Regions from separate parts of the Streptomyces sp. NPDC029674 genome, predicted to be linked through region 2. Evidence: riboswitches for the same ligand, from Rfam matches in the RefSeq annotation. Region 2 holds a riboswitch; each other region holds the start of a gene.

The links. Region 2 has a riboswitch for thiamine pyrophosphate ahead of thiO (glycine oxidase ThiO). Riboswitches for the same ligand answer to the same signal wherever they lie in the genome.
Region 1: another riboswitch for thiamine pyrophosphate. It lies ahead of thiC (phosphomethylpyrimidine synthase ThiC); the one in region 2 lies ahead of thiO (glycine oxidase ThiO).
Region 3: another riboswitch for thiamine pyrophosphate. It lies ahead of ACI2L3_RS25480 (thiamine ABC transporter substrate binding subunit); the one in region 2 lies ahead of thiO (glycine oxidase ThiO).

The regions. Positions count from the first base shown of each region.
Region 1 covers NZ_JBJDPY010000012.1:117,685-122,879, forward strand. Annotated here, with positions in the region: gene ACI2L3_RS27140 (YibE/F family protein) at 1-964, opposite strand, end outside; TPP riboswitch at 1,036-1,191, shown strand; gene thiC (phosphomethylpyrimidine synthase ThiC) at 1,184-2,992, shown strand; gene ACI2L3_RS27150 (hypothetical protein) at 3,348-4,022, shown strand; gene ACI2L3_RS27155 (hypothetical protein) at 4,189-4,827, shown strand; gene ACI2L3_RS27160 (hypothetical protein) at 4,824-5,195, shown strand, end outside.
Region 2 covers NZ_JBJDPY010000007.1:308,648-313,842, forward strand. Annotated here, with positions in the region: gene ACI2L3_RS19405 (hypothetical protein) at 1-331, opposite strand, end outside; gene metF (methylenetetrahydrofolate reductase [NAD(P)H]) at 383-1,300, opposite strand; gene thiE (thiamine phosphate synthase) at 1,404-2,054, opposite strand; gene ACI2L3_RS19420 (Rv2175c family DNA-binding protein) at 2,106-2,471, opposite strand; gene ACI2L3_RS19425 (NAD(P)/FAD-dependent oxidoreductase) at 2,524-3,687, opposite strand; TPP riboswitch at 3,890-4,003, shown strand; gene thiO (glycine oxidase ThiO) at 4,001-5,195, shown strand, end outside.
Region 3 covers NZ_JBJDPY010000011.1:58,427-63,621, reverse strand. Annotated here, with positions in the region: gene rlmN (23S rRNA (adenine(2503)-C(2))-methyltransferase RlmN) at 1-1,008, shown strand, start outside; TPP riboswitch at 1,063-1,179, shown strand; gene ACI2L3_RS25480 (thiamine ABC transporter substrate binding subunit) at 1,280-2,365, shown strand; gene ACI2L3_RS25475 (ABC transporter permease) at 2,341-4,050, shown strand; gene ACI2L3_RS25470 (ABC transporter ATP-binding protein) at 4,050-5,078, shown strand; gene ACI2L3_RS25465 (maleylpyruvate isomerase family mycothiol-dependent enzyme) at 5,134-5,195, shown strand, end outside.

The sequences.
Region 1 (5,195 bases), on a different contig from region 2:
GGCCATGAATGAGGCCGGTGTTGTCGTCCGTGTTGCCGGTGAGTGCGGCCCAGCCGATGAAGAGGGAGCCGAGCAGCCCGATCAGCAGGAGGGAGATGAGCGTGCCGAGTACCGCGACCGAGGTGCGGGCCGTGAGGCCGTGGCAGAGGTAGAGCGCGATCAGCATGATGGCGCTGGCCCCGATCACCGCCACGACCAGCGGGTTCGAGCCCTGAAGGATCGCGGGCAGGATGAAGAACGTGAGCACCATGAAGCTGATGGCGAGCGCGACCAGGGCCATCACGCCGCGCAGCCGTCCCACCACGACGACGGCGAGCGCGAAGATGCCGGCGAGCAGCGCCATGGGGATCTTGCGGTTCACATCGGTGACCGAGTACTGCAGTCCTTCGGGTGCCTTGGGTTCGTAGGCGACCACCACCTCCTGGCCTTGGCGCAGTTGGCGGGGCGAGTCCGGTTGGATGATCTCGGTGAAGGTACGGCCCGTGTCCTTGCCGCTGCTCACCTCGATCGTCGCCTTCTTGCAGGTTCCCGTGGCGCGGGACTGCGCGGACTGGCCCTCGGGGGTGGAGGTGTCGCCGGTCGGTGGCGGCTGGGAGGGGCTGAGCTCCTTGCAGGGCAGCTCCTGCACCTTCGTCACCTTCGCGGACTGGGTCTGTCGGTCGAAACCGACGCCGGTCCGCTCGTGCGAGGGCGTGCCGCCGGGCCACAGCACCATGAGCCCCACGACGACCGCGGCGGCGAAGGGGATCAGGACCGCGGCGATGACCTTGCGCAGATGCTTGGAGACGGGCGCGGCCGGACCGTGGCTGTGGGAATGCCCATGCCCATGTCCGTGCCCGGACCCATTTCCGTGCCCGGACCCGTCTCCGGGCCCGTGCCCTGACCCATGTCCATGCCCCTCCGGAGGCGGCCCGGAGGCGGGCGGCTGTGGGGGCGGCGGGGGCGGCGGTTCTGTGGTGGTCACTGACCGATCATCGCAAGAACGGCGGGGGCCCTCTGTTCAGCGCGGCCGACATGACGCTAGCGTGGAGCCACCTTTGCAATCGCGGGAGCTCGGAGCACCGGGCTGAGAGGGCGCTGACCTCCGTACGAAACGGCACGAAGAGTGCACGAAACGTACGGGATTCGCTGCGTCGACCGCCGAACCTGTTACCGGGTAATGCCGGCGTAGGGAGTAGGTCTCATGACCACATCGGACGCACGCACGCCTGCCTCCAGCAGCGACGAGCACTCTGAGAGTGCAGTCGCGGCTGACGGGGCCGGGAAGTCCATCGGCTGGCACAAGGCGTATGTCGAGGGTTCGCGCCCCGACCTGCGCGTGCCGGTCCGCCAGGTGCACCTCACCAACGGCAAGGCCGTCACCCTGTACGACACTTCGGGCCCGTACACCGACCCGTCGGCCGAGACCGACGTCCGCCGCGGACTGCCGCCGCTGCGGGAGAACTGGATCATCGCCCGCGGCGACACCGAGGAGTACGTGGGCCGTCCGCCGCGTCCCGAGGACGACGGCATCAAGCACACCTCGCCCCGCGGCGGGCTCAAGAACCTCGACGCGGTCTTCCCCGGCCGTCCCCGCCAGCCGCGCCGCGGCCGCCAGGGCCAGGCGGTGACGCAGCTCGCGTACGCCCGGCGCGGCGAGATCACGCCCGAGATGGAGTTCATCGGGATCCGCGAGAACATGGATCCCGAGATCGTGCGGGAAGAGGTCGCCGCGGGCCGCGCGGTGATCCCCGCCAACGTGAACCACCCGGAGATCGAGCCGATGATCATCGGCAAGAAGTTCCTGGTGAAGGTGAACGCCAACATCGGCAACTCCGCGGTCACTTCCTCCATCGAGGAGGAGGTGGACAAGATGACCTGGGCGACCCAGTGGGGCGCCGACACGGTCATGGACCTCTCCACCGGCCGCAACATCCACACGACCCGCGAGTGGGTCCTGCGCAACTCCCCCGTGCCGATCGGCACCGTGCCGCTCTACCAGGCCCTGGAGAAGGTCGACGGCAAGGCCGAGGAGCTGTCCTGGGAGATCTACAAGGACACGGTCATCGAGCAGGCCGAGCAGGGCGTGGACTACATGACGGTGCACGCCGGCGTGCGGCTTCCGTACGTTCCGCTCACCGCACGCCGCAAGACCGGCATCGTCTCGCGCGGCGGTTCGATCATGGCCGCCTGGTGCCTCGCGCACCACAAGGAGAGCTTCCTCTACGAGCACTTCGAGGAGCTCTGCGAGATCCTCGCGGCGTACGACGTGACGTACTCGCTCGGCGACGGCCTGCGGCCCGGTTCGATCGCGGACGCCAATGACGAGGCGCAGTTCGCCGAGTTGCGGACCCTCGGGGAACTCAACACGATCGCCAAGCGTCACAACGTACAGACGATGATCGAGGGCCCCGGGCACGTCCCGATGCACAAGATCAAGGAGAACATCGACCTTCAGCAGGAGATCTGCGAGGAGGCGCCGTTCTACACGCTCGGCCCGCTGACCACTGACATCGCGCCCGCCTACGACCACATCACCTCCGGCATCGGCGCCGCGATGATCGGCTGGTGGGGGACGGCGATGCTCTGTTACGTCACGCCGAAGGAGCACCTGGGCCTGCCCAACCGCGACGACGTGAAGACCGGCGTCATCACGTACAAGATCGCGGCGCACGCGGCGGACCTCGCCAAGGGGCACCCGGGCGCGCAGGACTGGGACGACGCCCTCTCGGACGCGCGCTTCGAGTTCCGCTGGGAGGACCAGTTCAACCTGGCCCTCGACCCGGTCACGGCACGGGAGTACCACGACGAGACGCTGCCGGCCGAGCCCGCGAAGACGGCGCACTTCTGCTCGATGTGCGGGCCGAAGTTCTGCTCGATGAAGATCTCCCAGGACATCCGGCGTCAGCACGGCGGTGACCTGGACTCGGACGACATCGCGGCGGGCATGGAGCAGAAGTCCAAGGAGTTCGCGGCGGCGGGCAACCGCGTCTATCTGCCGATCGCGGACTGACCTCGGCGCACGGGCTGAGTTCTTGGTGAGGGCCCGCGTCTGGTGGGCCCGGGCCCCGCTACTTCGCCCCGGGTTCGGGGCCCGGGCCCCGGCTACTGTGCTCGGGTCCGGGGCCAGGGCCCCGCCAGGCTTCGGTCGGCCCTGCCCCACGCCGTAACGGAACAGCCAAGATCGCGCACGGCCCGGTCCAGGTCCCTGCCCTGCCTGACAGGGGCGACCCGCGTGGCGCACCTTCTCCCTGGGCCCCTCCACACGTCCGCCCTGATCGTGGAGGGGGACGGCGAGTCGGCCGTACCCCGGCGACGCGGTCGACTCGTTCGATGTCTCCCGTACCGCCCTCGACGAACAACCGGAAGTGCACCTGCGGTTACGGCCGACCGACTACTACACGTTTCTCGCGGCTCAGCAGCTCGACCGTCGGCTGGCCGACGGGACGACTCCGCGGTCCCGCTACCTGGACCCGGACAGTCCGCTGCGGGCGCCCGCGTTTCTGCAGTGCAGTTTCGCCACCAACGTCGCGGTGGTGACGGCCGACGACATGCTGGTCGTGAGCCAGCGCAGTGAGCGGGTCCGTATGGCGCCGGGCGTCTGGAACTCCTCTGTGAACGAGGGCATGTCACGGCACATCGACTCGTCCGGACGGAGCGCCCCCGACCTGCACGCCGTCGCGCGACGCGGCATGCGGGAGGAGCTCTCCATCGAGCCGAACGAGTACTCGCTCGAACTGCTCGCCTTTGTCCTGGACATCGACAAACGCCACTGGAGCGCCCACTTCTACGCCAGGCTGAAGGATCTGACTCGCGAAGGGCTGCAGGCGCGGATGAGCCGCGGAGTCGCGGACAGGTGGGAGCACCAGACCATCGACTGCGTGCCGTTCCGCCCGGCGGCAGTGGTCAAGTACATGTTGCGTGCCGACCGGATCCACCGGTGGGCTCCCCTCGCGCCGGCGCTCTTCCATCTCGCGTTGGTGCACGTCTACAGCCGTACGACGGTCGAAAGGGCGGAGGCGCGAATCGTTCGGCGTATGTAGCGGCAGACGTCCGCCGGGGTGAGTGGGCGGGTCACGCCCGGACCGTAGACGGGCGTGTCCGCACGGTGCCATTCTCCTGGGACCACACAGTTCGGGACATAGGTGCCATTGGTGGTGCGATATGGCGACGTCTCTTCGGATGCCTCGGCCGGCCGTTCTCCTGCTCATGAGCGTCCTGTGTCTGCCCGCCCTCGCCTGCGGGGGTCATGACGATGACGGCGGGAGCGGTGGGTCGAGTACGTCCGGTGGCGGGGTCGCCGCCTCCGGAGGGGGCATCATCGGAGGCTCCACTTCGGACGGCTCCACCTCGGACGGGTCGGCTTCGGACGGGGCGGCTTCGGAGGGCTCGACCTCGGACGGCGACACGGCGGGCGGCGGCGGGGACGACGGTGGCGGAAAAGTGCCGACCTCGCCGCTGCACATTCCGGCCATCAACTACAAGGGACGACCCTTCGACGCCGTCACCGACTTCGGCAGGCAGACCTGGGAGTTGATCCAGAACGACGTCCGCACCGCCTGCGAGGACGGCACCGTCTGCCTTCGCCTCGAACGGGTGTACAGCACCGATCTGCCCGCCTCCGAGACCGAGACCGTCGAGGAGTGCGGCTTCGTGAAGATCGCCCCGGTCGCGGGCACGCAGGTCGACCGCGACTCACCCCTGACGATCATCGGCCTCGGGCCCTGCCTGGGCGGGACGCCGGGCGGCGGTTCTCCGCCCGAGAGCCCGCCGCCCGGGAGCCCGTCGCCCGAGAGTCCGTCGCCCGCCGGGTCACCGCCCGTGAGCCCGTCGACCAGCACTCCATGACCGCACAGGAACCGTCCGAAGCCCCGCTCGGAATCCAGCAATTGTGGACGATCGTGGGCACGATCATCGCCCCCACCAGCATGATCACCGCGCTGCTCTACTACTTCGGCTGGCACCACGCGTACTGGTTCTTCGACTACTACGGCGTGAACTCCACCGTCCTCGGCTTCGGCACGACCGACTACCTGATGCGCAGCCTGGACGCGCTCTATGTGCCGCTGACGGTCACGGCGGGCGCCGCGCTGCTCGTGCTCTGGGGCCACGAACTGCTGCGCGGACGCCTCACGGCCGGCGCGGAACTCCGGGTGGTGCGCCGTGCGTTGCCCTTCATGGCGGGCATCGGCGCGCTGCTCACGCTCGGCGGCTTC
Region 2 (5,195 bases):
CGGAGACCCGCAGCGTCGGTTCCGCCGCGGCCGCGGCGGCCCGCGCCGGCCGCTTGCGGCGCTTGCTCAGGCCCGGCTGCCCGCCGAGCGCCCAGCCGGTGGAGAAGCCCCGGCGGAACGACATCGTCACGTACGTCTGGCCCGTGGCGAACGCGATGGCGCCGATCCCGATGATCCACACCGTCGAGAGCAGCACGCCGACGACGACGCCGAGGAAGCCCACGAAGGCGAGCAGGCGCCAGCGGAGCCTCGCCTTGTACTGCAGCAGAACCTCGCCGAGCAACCACAGCGCGACGCATCCGAACGCGATGTAGAGGACCGTCCAGCCCATGTACGCCCCTCTCCCCTACGGCCGCCGCCCCTCGGGTGCGGGTACGACCGTTCAGGCCTGGTGGTGCAGGCCCAGATTCTCGTAGATCTCCAGCGTCGCCGTGGAGTTGTTCAGCGTGATGAAGTGCAGCCCGGGCACACCTTCGGCCAGCAGCCGCGCGCAGAACTCCGTCGCGAACTCGATGCCAATGGAGCGTACAGCGGCGGGATCGTCCTTGACCGAGAGGATCCGCTCTTTCAGCTCGGCCGGGAACACGGCGTTGCTGAGCTGCGGCAGCCGGTCGAGCTGGCGGACGTTGGTGACCGGCATCATCTCGGGGATGATCGGCGTCTCGCAGCCCGCCGCCTCGACGCGGTCGCGCAGCCGCAGGTACTCCTCGGGGTCGAAGAACATCTGCGTGATCGCGTAGTCCGCGCCGGCCCGGCACTTGTCGATGAAGTGCCGGGTGTCGGACTCCCAGTCGGGCGAGCGCGGGTGCATCGCGGGGAAGGCGGCGACGCCCACGCAGAAGTCGCCGGACTCCTTGATGAGCTCGACCAGCTCGGCGGCGTAGGTGAGGCCTGCGGGGTGGGCGATCCACTCGCCGAGAGGGTCGCCCGGCGGGTCGCCGCGGACCGCGAGCATGTTCCTGATGCCCGCGTCCGCGTACTGCCCGATGATGTTGCGCAGCTCGGCCACGGAGTGGTCGACCGCGGTCAGGTGCGCGACGGGCGTCAGGGTCGTGTCGGCGACGATCTGCTGGGTCTCCTTGACCGTGCCGGTGCGCGTCGAACCGCCCGCGCCGTAGGTCACGGAGACGAAGTCCGGGGCGACCGCCTCGACCCGCCGCAGCGCGTTCCAGAGGTTCCGCTCACCCTTGGGGGTTTTCGGCGCGGAGAACTCGAACGAAAATGTCGTTTTTCCGGTCGCGAGCATGTCGCGCACCGTGCGCGCACGGTCAGTCCTGGTCGAAGCTGTGCCTGAGGCCATACGGGCAGGTTAGCCAGGCCGCGACGGTCACCCAACCAGACCTGGGAGATTTAGCCGATTTGCCGTTTTGTTGTCCACGGATCGGACACTCCCGGGTTGTTGCTCAGACAGTTGTACGGAGCCGCTTCGCGAACTCCGCGGCGGCGGCACCGGGGTCGTCGGCCTCGGTGACGGCCCGCACGACGACGACCCGCCGGGCGCCCGCTTCGAGCACCTCGTCCAGGTTGCCCGCGTCGATGCCGCCGATGGCGAACCAGGGCCGGTCCGTGCCGAGCGAGGCCGTATACCGGACCAGGTCGAGGCCCGGGGCGTGGCGGCCCGGCTTGGTGGGCGTGGGCCAGCACGGCCCCGTGCAGAAGTAGTCCACGCCGTCCTGGACCGCGGCCGCGGCGGCCTCCGGCTCGGAGTGCGTGGAGCGGCCTATGAGGACGTCCTCGCCGAGGATGGCGCGGGCCGCCGGGACGGGCAGGTCGCCCTGGCCGAGGTGCAGCACGTCGGCGCCGATGGCGTGCGCGACGTCCGCGCGGTCGTTCACCGCGAGGAGCTTGCCGTGCCGCCGCGCGGCGTCCGCGAAGACCTCGAGGTGCGCCAGCTCCTCGCCGGCCTCCATGCCCTTGTCGCGCAGCTGCACGATGTCGACGCCGCCCGCGAGGACGGCGTCGAGGAACTCGGGGAGGTCCCCCTGGCGCCTGCGTGCGTCCGTGCACAGGTAGAGCCGGGCGTCCGCGAGCCGGGTGCGGTGGTCGGCGGCCATGGAGAAGTCCCCCCGTTGTCGGTCGTGTGCTGGTCTGCTGGTGCGCTCAGGTCAAACAGCCAGCGCCTGGGCGCGACGCTTCACCTCCGTGCCGCGATTCTCGCCCAGTGCCTGCACGGGGGTGCCGGGCAGGCTCGGGTCGGGGGTGAAGAGCCACTCCAGCATCTCCTCGTCGGAGAAGCCGTCGTCCCTCAGGAGCGTCAGGGTGCCGGCGAGGCCCTTGACGACCTTGTCGTCGTCGATGAAGGCGGCGGGCACCTGGAGCGCCCGGTTCTCCCCACGGCGTACGGCGATCAGCTGGCCCTCCTTGACCAGCTGGCGCACACGGGTCACCTCGACGTCGAGCATTTCCGCGATGTCGGGGAGGTGCAGCCAGGCGGGGACAAGAGCGTCAGTCTTTGCGTCAATCTCGGTCACGTGGTCCAGCGTATCTCTGGCCGGTGACACGCACCGGACGGCGGCCGTCCGGCTACAGTGCCGCCTTCTTCAAAGGCACCGAAGGGTCTGCCACCTGCGCGGGGGCCAGACGGGTGGCCGACTCGATCAGTCTGCGGCCCTGGGCCAGGTCCCTGGGGCGGCCCACCGCGAGGATCGCCACGAGAGCGCCGTCCCGCAGCCAGCACACCGACCAGGCCACCCCCGTCGGGTCGCCGCGCCACACCAGCTCGTCCGCCGAGGCGTGGTGGCCCGCGTACTGCACGAAGCGGCCGAACTGCTCCGACCAGAAGTACGGCACGGGGTCGTACGCCGCCGGTGTCTCGCCGATGATGTTCGCCGCGACCGTGCGCGGGCCCTGCAAGGCGTTGTCCCAGTGGTGCACGAGAAGCCGCTCGCCGTACCTTCCCGAAGGGAAGGAGGAGCAGTCGCCGACCGCGTACACGTCAGGGGCCGAGGTGCGCAGACCGGCGTCGGCCACGACCTCCCGGTGGCCGCCCAGCTCGATGCCGGAGCCGGCCAGCCAGGCCGTCGCGGGCCGCGCCCCGATGCCGACGACGACGGCGCCGGCGGGCAGCCGGGTCCCGTCGGACAGGACGACCTCGCCCGGCTCGACACGCTCCACGCGCGCGTGGGTGCGCAGCACCGCTCCGGAGTCCGCGTACCAGCCCGCCATGGGCGCTGCGACCTCTTCCGGCAGCGCCCCGGCCAGCGGCCTCGACGCGGCCTCGACGACGGTGACGGAACAGCCCGCCTCGCGCGCGGCGGTCGCGAACTCCGCGCCGATCCAGCCCGCCCCGACGACCACGATGTCCCGCTGCGCGGCGAGGACCGGGCGCAGCCGCTCGGCGTCGTCCAGGGTGCGCAGCAGGTGGACGCCCGGGACGCCCTCGGTGCCGGGCAGCCGGATCGGTTCGGCGCCGGTCGCGAGGACCAGGACGTCGTACGGGAGGGGGGCCTCGGCGGTGTCCAGCTCGTGGTCGGCGGGGCGCACTCCGGTGACCTCGCGACCCAAGACCAGCTCGATGCCGAGCGCTTCGAAGTCGATGTCGAAGGCGGAGCCCTCCGCCTTGCCGAGCAGCACCGCCTTGGACAGCGGCGGCCTGTCGTACGGCTGGTGCGGCTCGGCCCCGATGAGGGTGACCGCGCCGGTGAAGCCCTGTTCGCGCAGGGCCACCGCGGTCTGCACCCCGGCCATTCCGGCTCCGACGATGACGACGTGCCGCTCGGCCTGCCGCTGTTTCCCGCTCTGCCTCTGCTGCTCGCTCACCCGATCACTCTAGGGCGGCGGCCCGGGGCGACTTCAGACGGATGCGGGGAGATCTCTGACACACCGTCACCGCCCATACCCGGACAGCTCCCCTACTGCCGCGCGGGGCGACGGGCTAGGGTGGCCGGTGCAGAGCACTCGCGGGAGCCCGGACGCACCGGGCTGAGAGGGAGGCTGGGACGGCCTCCGACCGTACGAACCTGATCCGGGTCATGCCGGCGAAGGGAGGGGCTGGACGCCCATGCATCCACGTACGCCACCAGCGCGTCCGAGTACGACACCACCATCCGCCACCTCTGACGTCCTCGTCGTCGGGGGCGGCGTCATCGGCCTGGTCACGGCCTGGCGGGCGGCCCAGCGCGGGCTCTCGGTCGCGGTCGTCGACCCGGAGCCGGGCGGCGGCGCCGCGCAGGTCGCCGCGGGCATGCTGGCCGCCGTCACCGAACTGCACTACGGCGAGCAGACCCTGCTCGGCCTCAACGTCGAATCCGCCCGCCGCTACCCCGCCTTCGCCGCCGAGCTGACCGAGGCGAGCGGGCAGGACCTCGGCTACCGCGCGTGCGGCACGCTCGCCGTCGCGCTCGACTCCGACGACCGCGCCCACCTGCGCGAACTGCACGCCCTGCAGCGCCGCTCGGGGCTCGAGTCCGAGTGGCTGAGCGGCCGCGAGTGCCGCCGCCTGGAGCCGATGCTCGCGCCGGGCGTACGCGGCGGGCTGCGGGTCGACGGCGACCACCAGGTCGACCCGCGGCGGCTCGCGGCGGCGCTCGTGGTCGCCTGCGAGCGGGCCGGTGTGACCTTCCACCGCGCGTGGGCCGAGCGCCTGTCCGTCGTACGCGACCGGGCGCGCGGCGTCGTCCTCGCGGACGGCACCGAGCTGGGCACGGACCGGACCGTGCTCGCGGGAGGCAGCCTCAGCGGGCGTCTCGGGGGCGTTCCGCAGGACGTCCTGCCGCCCGTGCGGCCCGTGAAGGGACAGGTCCTGCGGCTGACGGTGCCGAAGCCGTACGCGCCGTTCCTGAGCCGCACCGTGCGGGCCGTGGTGCGCGGCAGCCACGTCTACCTCGTGCCGCGCGAGAACGGCGAGCTCGTCGTCGGCGCGACCAGCGAGGAGCTCGGCTGGGACACCACGGTGACCGCGGGCGGCGTCTACGAACTGCTGCGGGACGCGCACGAACTCGTCCCCGGCATCACGGAGCTGCCGCTGACCGAGACCTGCGCCGGCCTGCGCCCCGGCTCGCCGGACAACGCGCCGCTGCTCGGCCCGACGCGGCTCGCCGGGCTCCACCTGGCCACCGGGCACCACCGCAACGGCGTCCTGCTGACGCCCCTCACCGGCGACGTCATGGCGCACGCCCTGACCACCGGCGAACTGCCGGACGTGGCGCGTCCGTTCACCCCGCGCCGCTTCACCGCCCCCTCCCCCGTACCCCCTC
Region 3 (5,195 bases), on a different contig from region 2:
GTCGCCGCCATCGGCGAGAAGCCGTTCCGTGCCAAGCAGCTGTCGCAGCACTACTTCGCGCGGTACGCGCACGATCCGGCCGAGTGGACCGACATCCCCGCCGGTGCGCGCGACAAGCTCCGCGAGGCGCTGCTGCCCGATCTGATGTCCGTGGTGCGGCACATCAGCTGTGACGACGACACGACCCGCAAGACGCTGTGGCGGCTCTTCGACGGGACGCTCGTCGAGTCGGTCCTGATGCGGTACCCGGACCGGGTCACCATGTGCATCAGTTCGCAGGCCGGGTGCGGCATGAACTGCCCGTTCTGCGCCACCGGGCAGGCCGGTCTCGACCGGAACCTGTCGACGGGCGAGATCGTGCACCAGATCGTCGACGGCATGCGCGCGCTGCGGGACGGGGAGATCCCGGGTGGGCCCGCCCGGCTCTCCAACATCGTCTTCATGGGGATGGGCGAGCCGCTCGCCAACTACAACCGCGTGACCGGTGCCATCCGGCGCCTCACCGACCCGGAGCCGGACGGCCTCGGGCTCTCGCAGCGCGGGATCACCGTGTCGACGGTCGGGCTCGTCCCGGCGATCCACCGGTTCTCCGACGAGGGCTTCAAGTGCCGCCTCGCCATCTCGCTGCACGCGCCGGACGACGAGCTGCGCGACACCCTCGTCCCGGTCAACACGCGGTGGAAGGTGCGGGAGGTGCTGGACGCGGGCTGGGAGTACGCCGCGAAGTCGGGCCGTCGCCTCTCCATCGAGTACGCGCTGATCCGCGACATCAACGACCAGGCGTGGCGAGGCGACCGGCTCGGCCGGCTGCTCAAGGGCAAGCCGGTGCACGTCAATCTCATTCCGCTGAACCCGACACCGGGCTCGAAGTGGACGGCCTCGCGGCCCGAGGACGAGAAGGCGTTCGTGGAGGCCATCGCCGCCCATGGTGTGCCGGTCACGATTCGGGACACCCGGGGTCAGGAGATCGACGGGGCGTGCGGCCAGCTCGCCGCGGCCGAGAGGTAGGCGAGGCAGGCCGAGGGGTACTCTGGCGGGCGTACGCCTCGTACATACATCTGCATATTCCGACAGGGGAGCGCCACAGCGCTGAGAGTGCGGCACCTTGGACAGGTGGGCCGCAGACCCTCTGAACCTCGCCCAGGTCATTCTGGGTAGGAAGTTCGGGCATCACTCAAGCTGTAGCGCCCTGCCCGCGTGCCACCGGCCCCGTGCCGTCGGCCCGCGGGCGGGGCCGCGTCTTCTCCTGGTCACCCAGGAGGAAGTTCCAGTGAGCACCATCGGCACCACCAAGAAGGTCTCGTTCACCGCGCTCGCGGTGGGCGTCGGGCTCGTCGCGGTCTCCGCGTGCGGCGGCTCCGGCAGCGGTTCCGGCGCGTCCGACTCCAAGAGCGTGACGCTCGTCAGCCACGACTCCTTCAACGTCTCCAAGGACGTACTGAAGGACTTCGAGAAGCGGTCCGGCTACCGGGTCAAGGTCCTCAAGGACGGTGACGCGGGCGCCGCCGTGAACAAGGCGATCCTCTCCAAGGACAACCCGCAGGGCGACGTCTTCTTCGGCGTCGACAACACCCTCCTGTCGCGGGCGCTCGACCACGGGCTCTTCCAGTCGTACGAGGTCAAGGGCGCGGAGAAGATCAAGCCGGAGTTCCGGGCCGACCAGGGCAAGCACCGGGTCACGCCCGTCGACAGCGGCGACATCTGCGTGAACTACGACAAGAAGTACTTCGCCGACAAGAAGCTGGCGCCGCCGAAGTCCTTCGACGACCTGGCCAAGCCCGCGTACAAGAACCTGCTCGTCACCGAGAACGCCTCGACCTCCTCTCCCGGGCTCGGCTTCCTGCTCGGCACCGCCGCGAAGTACGGCGACGACGGCTGGGAGAGCTACTGGAAGAAGCTCAAGGCCAACGGCGTGAAGGTCGTCGACGGCTGGGAGCAGGCCTACAACGAGGAGTTCTCCGGGTCCGCCGGCGGCAAGAAGGCCAAGGGCGACCGGCCGCTCGTCGTCTCCTACGCCTCCTCGCCGCCCGTAGAGGTGCTCTACGGAGAGCCGCAGCCGAAGCAGGCGCCGACCGGCGTCGCGACCGGCACCTGCTTCCGCCAGGTCGAGTACGCGGGCCTGCTGAGCGGCGCGAAGAACGAGAAGGGCGGCAAGGCGCTCCTCGACTTCCTCGCGGGCAAGGAGTTCCAGGAGGACATGCCGCTGAACATGTTCGTGAACCCGGTGCGTGAGGGCACCAAGCTGCCGAAGCTGTTCACCGAGCACGGCGTGACGGTCGACGCGCCGCAGACCATGGACCCGAAGAAGATCGCCGACAACCGCGAGCCGTGGATCAAGTCGTGGACCTCGCTCGTACTGAAGTAACCGAAGCAGCCGACGGCACCAAGTCCCGCTTCCGCGCGGGAGCCGGTCGCGGGAGCGCGACGCGGCTCGGTCTCATGGCCGTGCCCGTCGCGTTCTTCGCGCTCTTCTTCGCCTATCCGGTCTCGGCGATCGTCGCGCGCGGGCTGCACGTCGACGGCGGCTGGCGGTTCGGGCGGATCACGGACGTGCTCGGGCAGTCCGACATCCGGCACGTGCTGTGGTTCACCACCTGGCAGGCGCTCGCGTCGACCGCGCTCACGCTGCTGATCGCGCTCCCCGGCGCGTACGTCTTCGCGCGCTTCGAGTTCCCGGGCAAGCGGGTGCTGCGGGCCGTCGTCACCGTGCCGTTCGTGCTGCCGACGGTCGTCGTCGGGACGGCCTTCCTCGCGCTGATCGGGCGGGGCGGGCTCTTCGACGAGCTGTGGGGCGTACGCCTGGACACCACCGTGTGGGCGATCCTGCTCGCGCACGTCTTCTTCAACTACGCGGTCGTCGTACGGACCGTCGGCGGACTCTGGTCGCAGCTCGACCCGCGCCAGGAGGAGGCCGCGCGGATGCTCGGCGCCTCCCGCTGGACGGCCTGGCGGACCGTGACGCTCCCGGCGCTCGGCCCGGCGGTGGCCGCCGCCGCCCTCATGGTCTTCCTCTTCACCTTCACCTCCTTCGGCGTCGTGCAGATCCTGGGCGGACCCGCGTACTCCACGCTCGAAGTGGAGATCTACCGGCAGACCGCGCAACTGCTCGACCTGCCGACGGCCGCGGTCCTGACCCTCGTCCAGTTCGTCGCGGTGGGTCTGGTCCTCGCCGTCCACGCCTGGACGGTCCGGCGGCGCGAGAGCGCGCTGCGGCTCGTCGACGCCTCGGCGGTGGCGCGCAGGCCGCGCGGCGCCGGGCAGTGGGCGCTGCTCGGTCTGGTCATGGCGACGGTCGCGCTGCTGATACTGCTGCCGCTCGGCGTGCTCGTCCAGCGGTCGTTCGACGGCCCCGGCGGCTTCGGCATCACGTACTACAAGGAGCTGACCTCGGCGGACGGCGGCGCCTTCCTCGTGCCGCCGATCGAGGCGGTCTGGAACTCGCTGCGGTACGCGGTCGCGGCCACGGCCATCGCAGTCGTCGTCGGCGGGCTTGCGGCGGCGGCGCTGACGCGCCGGGCGGGACGTCTCGTCCGCGGCTTCGACGCGCTGCTCATGCTGCCGCTCGGGGTCTCCGCGGTGACCGTCGGCTTCGGCTTCCTGATCACGCTGGACGAGCCGCCGCTGGATCTGCGGTCGTCCTGGATCCTGGTGCCGCTGGCCCAGGCGCTGGTCGGTGTGCCCTTCGTCGTACGCACCATGCTGCCCGTCCTGCGCGCGGTGGACGGACGGCTGCGCGAGGCGGCGGCCGTGCTCGGCGCGTCGCCGCTGCGGGCCTGGCGGGAGGTCGACCTGCCGATGGTGCGGCGGGCGCTGCTGATCGCCGCCGGGTTCGCCTTCGCCGTGTCGCTCGGCGAGTTCGGGGCGACCGTCTTCATCGCGCGGCCCGACAACCCGACGCTGCCGGTCGCCGTGGCGCGGCTGCTCGGCCGGGCCGGCGACCTCAACTACGGGCAGGCGATGGCCCTCTCGACGATCCTCATGGTGGTGTGCGCGGTGTCTCTGCTGCTCCTGGAACGCGTCCGGACCGAGCGGACCACGGGGGACTTCTGATGACGGACACCTTGCTGAGTCTGCGGGGCGCGACGGTCCGGTTCGGGGCGCGGGCGGTGCTCGACGCGGTCGACCTCGATGTCGGCGAGCACGAGATCGTGTGCGTGCTCGGGCCGAGCGGCAGCGGCAAGTCGACGCTGCTGCGGGCGGTGGCCGGGCTGCAGGGTCTCGACGCGGGGCAGGTGCTGCTCGGCGGGCGCGACCAGCGCGGGGTGCCCGCGCACAAGCGGGGCGTCGGCCTGATGTTCCAGGACCACCAGCTCTTCCCGCAGCGCGACGTGGCGGGCAACGTGGCCTTCGGTCTCCGTATGCACGGCGCCTCGCGCGGTGAACAGGCCGACCGGGTCGCCGAGTTGCTGGAGCTCGTCGGCCTGCCGAAGGCGCAGCGGCGCGCGGTGGCCTCGCTGTCGGGCGGCGAGCAGCAGCGGGTCGCGCTCGCGCGTGCGCTCGCCCCGCGGCCGCGGCTGCTGATGCTGGACGAGCCGCTCGGACAGCTCGACCGGTCACTGCGGGAGCGTCTTGTCGTCGAACTCCGGGAACTCTTCGACGAGTTGGGCACCACCGTGCTCGCCGTCACGCACGACCAGGGCGAGGCGTTCGCGCTCGCCGACCGCGTCGTCGTCATGCGGGACGGTCGGATCGCCCAGTCCGGCACGCCTCTTGAGGTGTGGCAGCACCCGGCGGACGAGTTCGTGGCGCGCTTCCTCGGCTTCGACAACATCGTCCGGGCGGCCGTCGCGGGCGACGCTGCCGACACGGTGTGGGGCAAGATCCCCGTCCCCGAGGGTGCCCCGGCCGGGCAGCGGAACGTCCTCGTGCGACCCGCCGGAGTGCGGCTCGTCGCCGCCGACGAGGGTCTGCCGTGCCTGGTGACGGCGCGCACCTTCCGCGGCACCCATGTCGCCGTGCACCTCCAGCCGAAGGAGGGGCCGCGCCTGGAGGCGGCGTGCGCGCTGCGCCGGGCGCCGGGGGTGGGGGAGACCGTGGGCGTCGCGTTCGACGCGGAGGACGTGGTGGTGCTCGGCTGAGAGCGTCGGCGGAAACGCGCGTGCCGTACCCGGGAAGTCGATCTACTGTTCGGCCATGACGACACTCAGCCACGAGCGCTACTGCGACGAAGTCGCCCGGCAGATCGACCTCTTGAG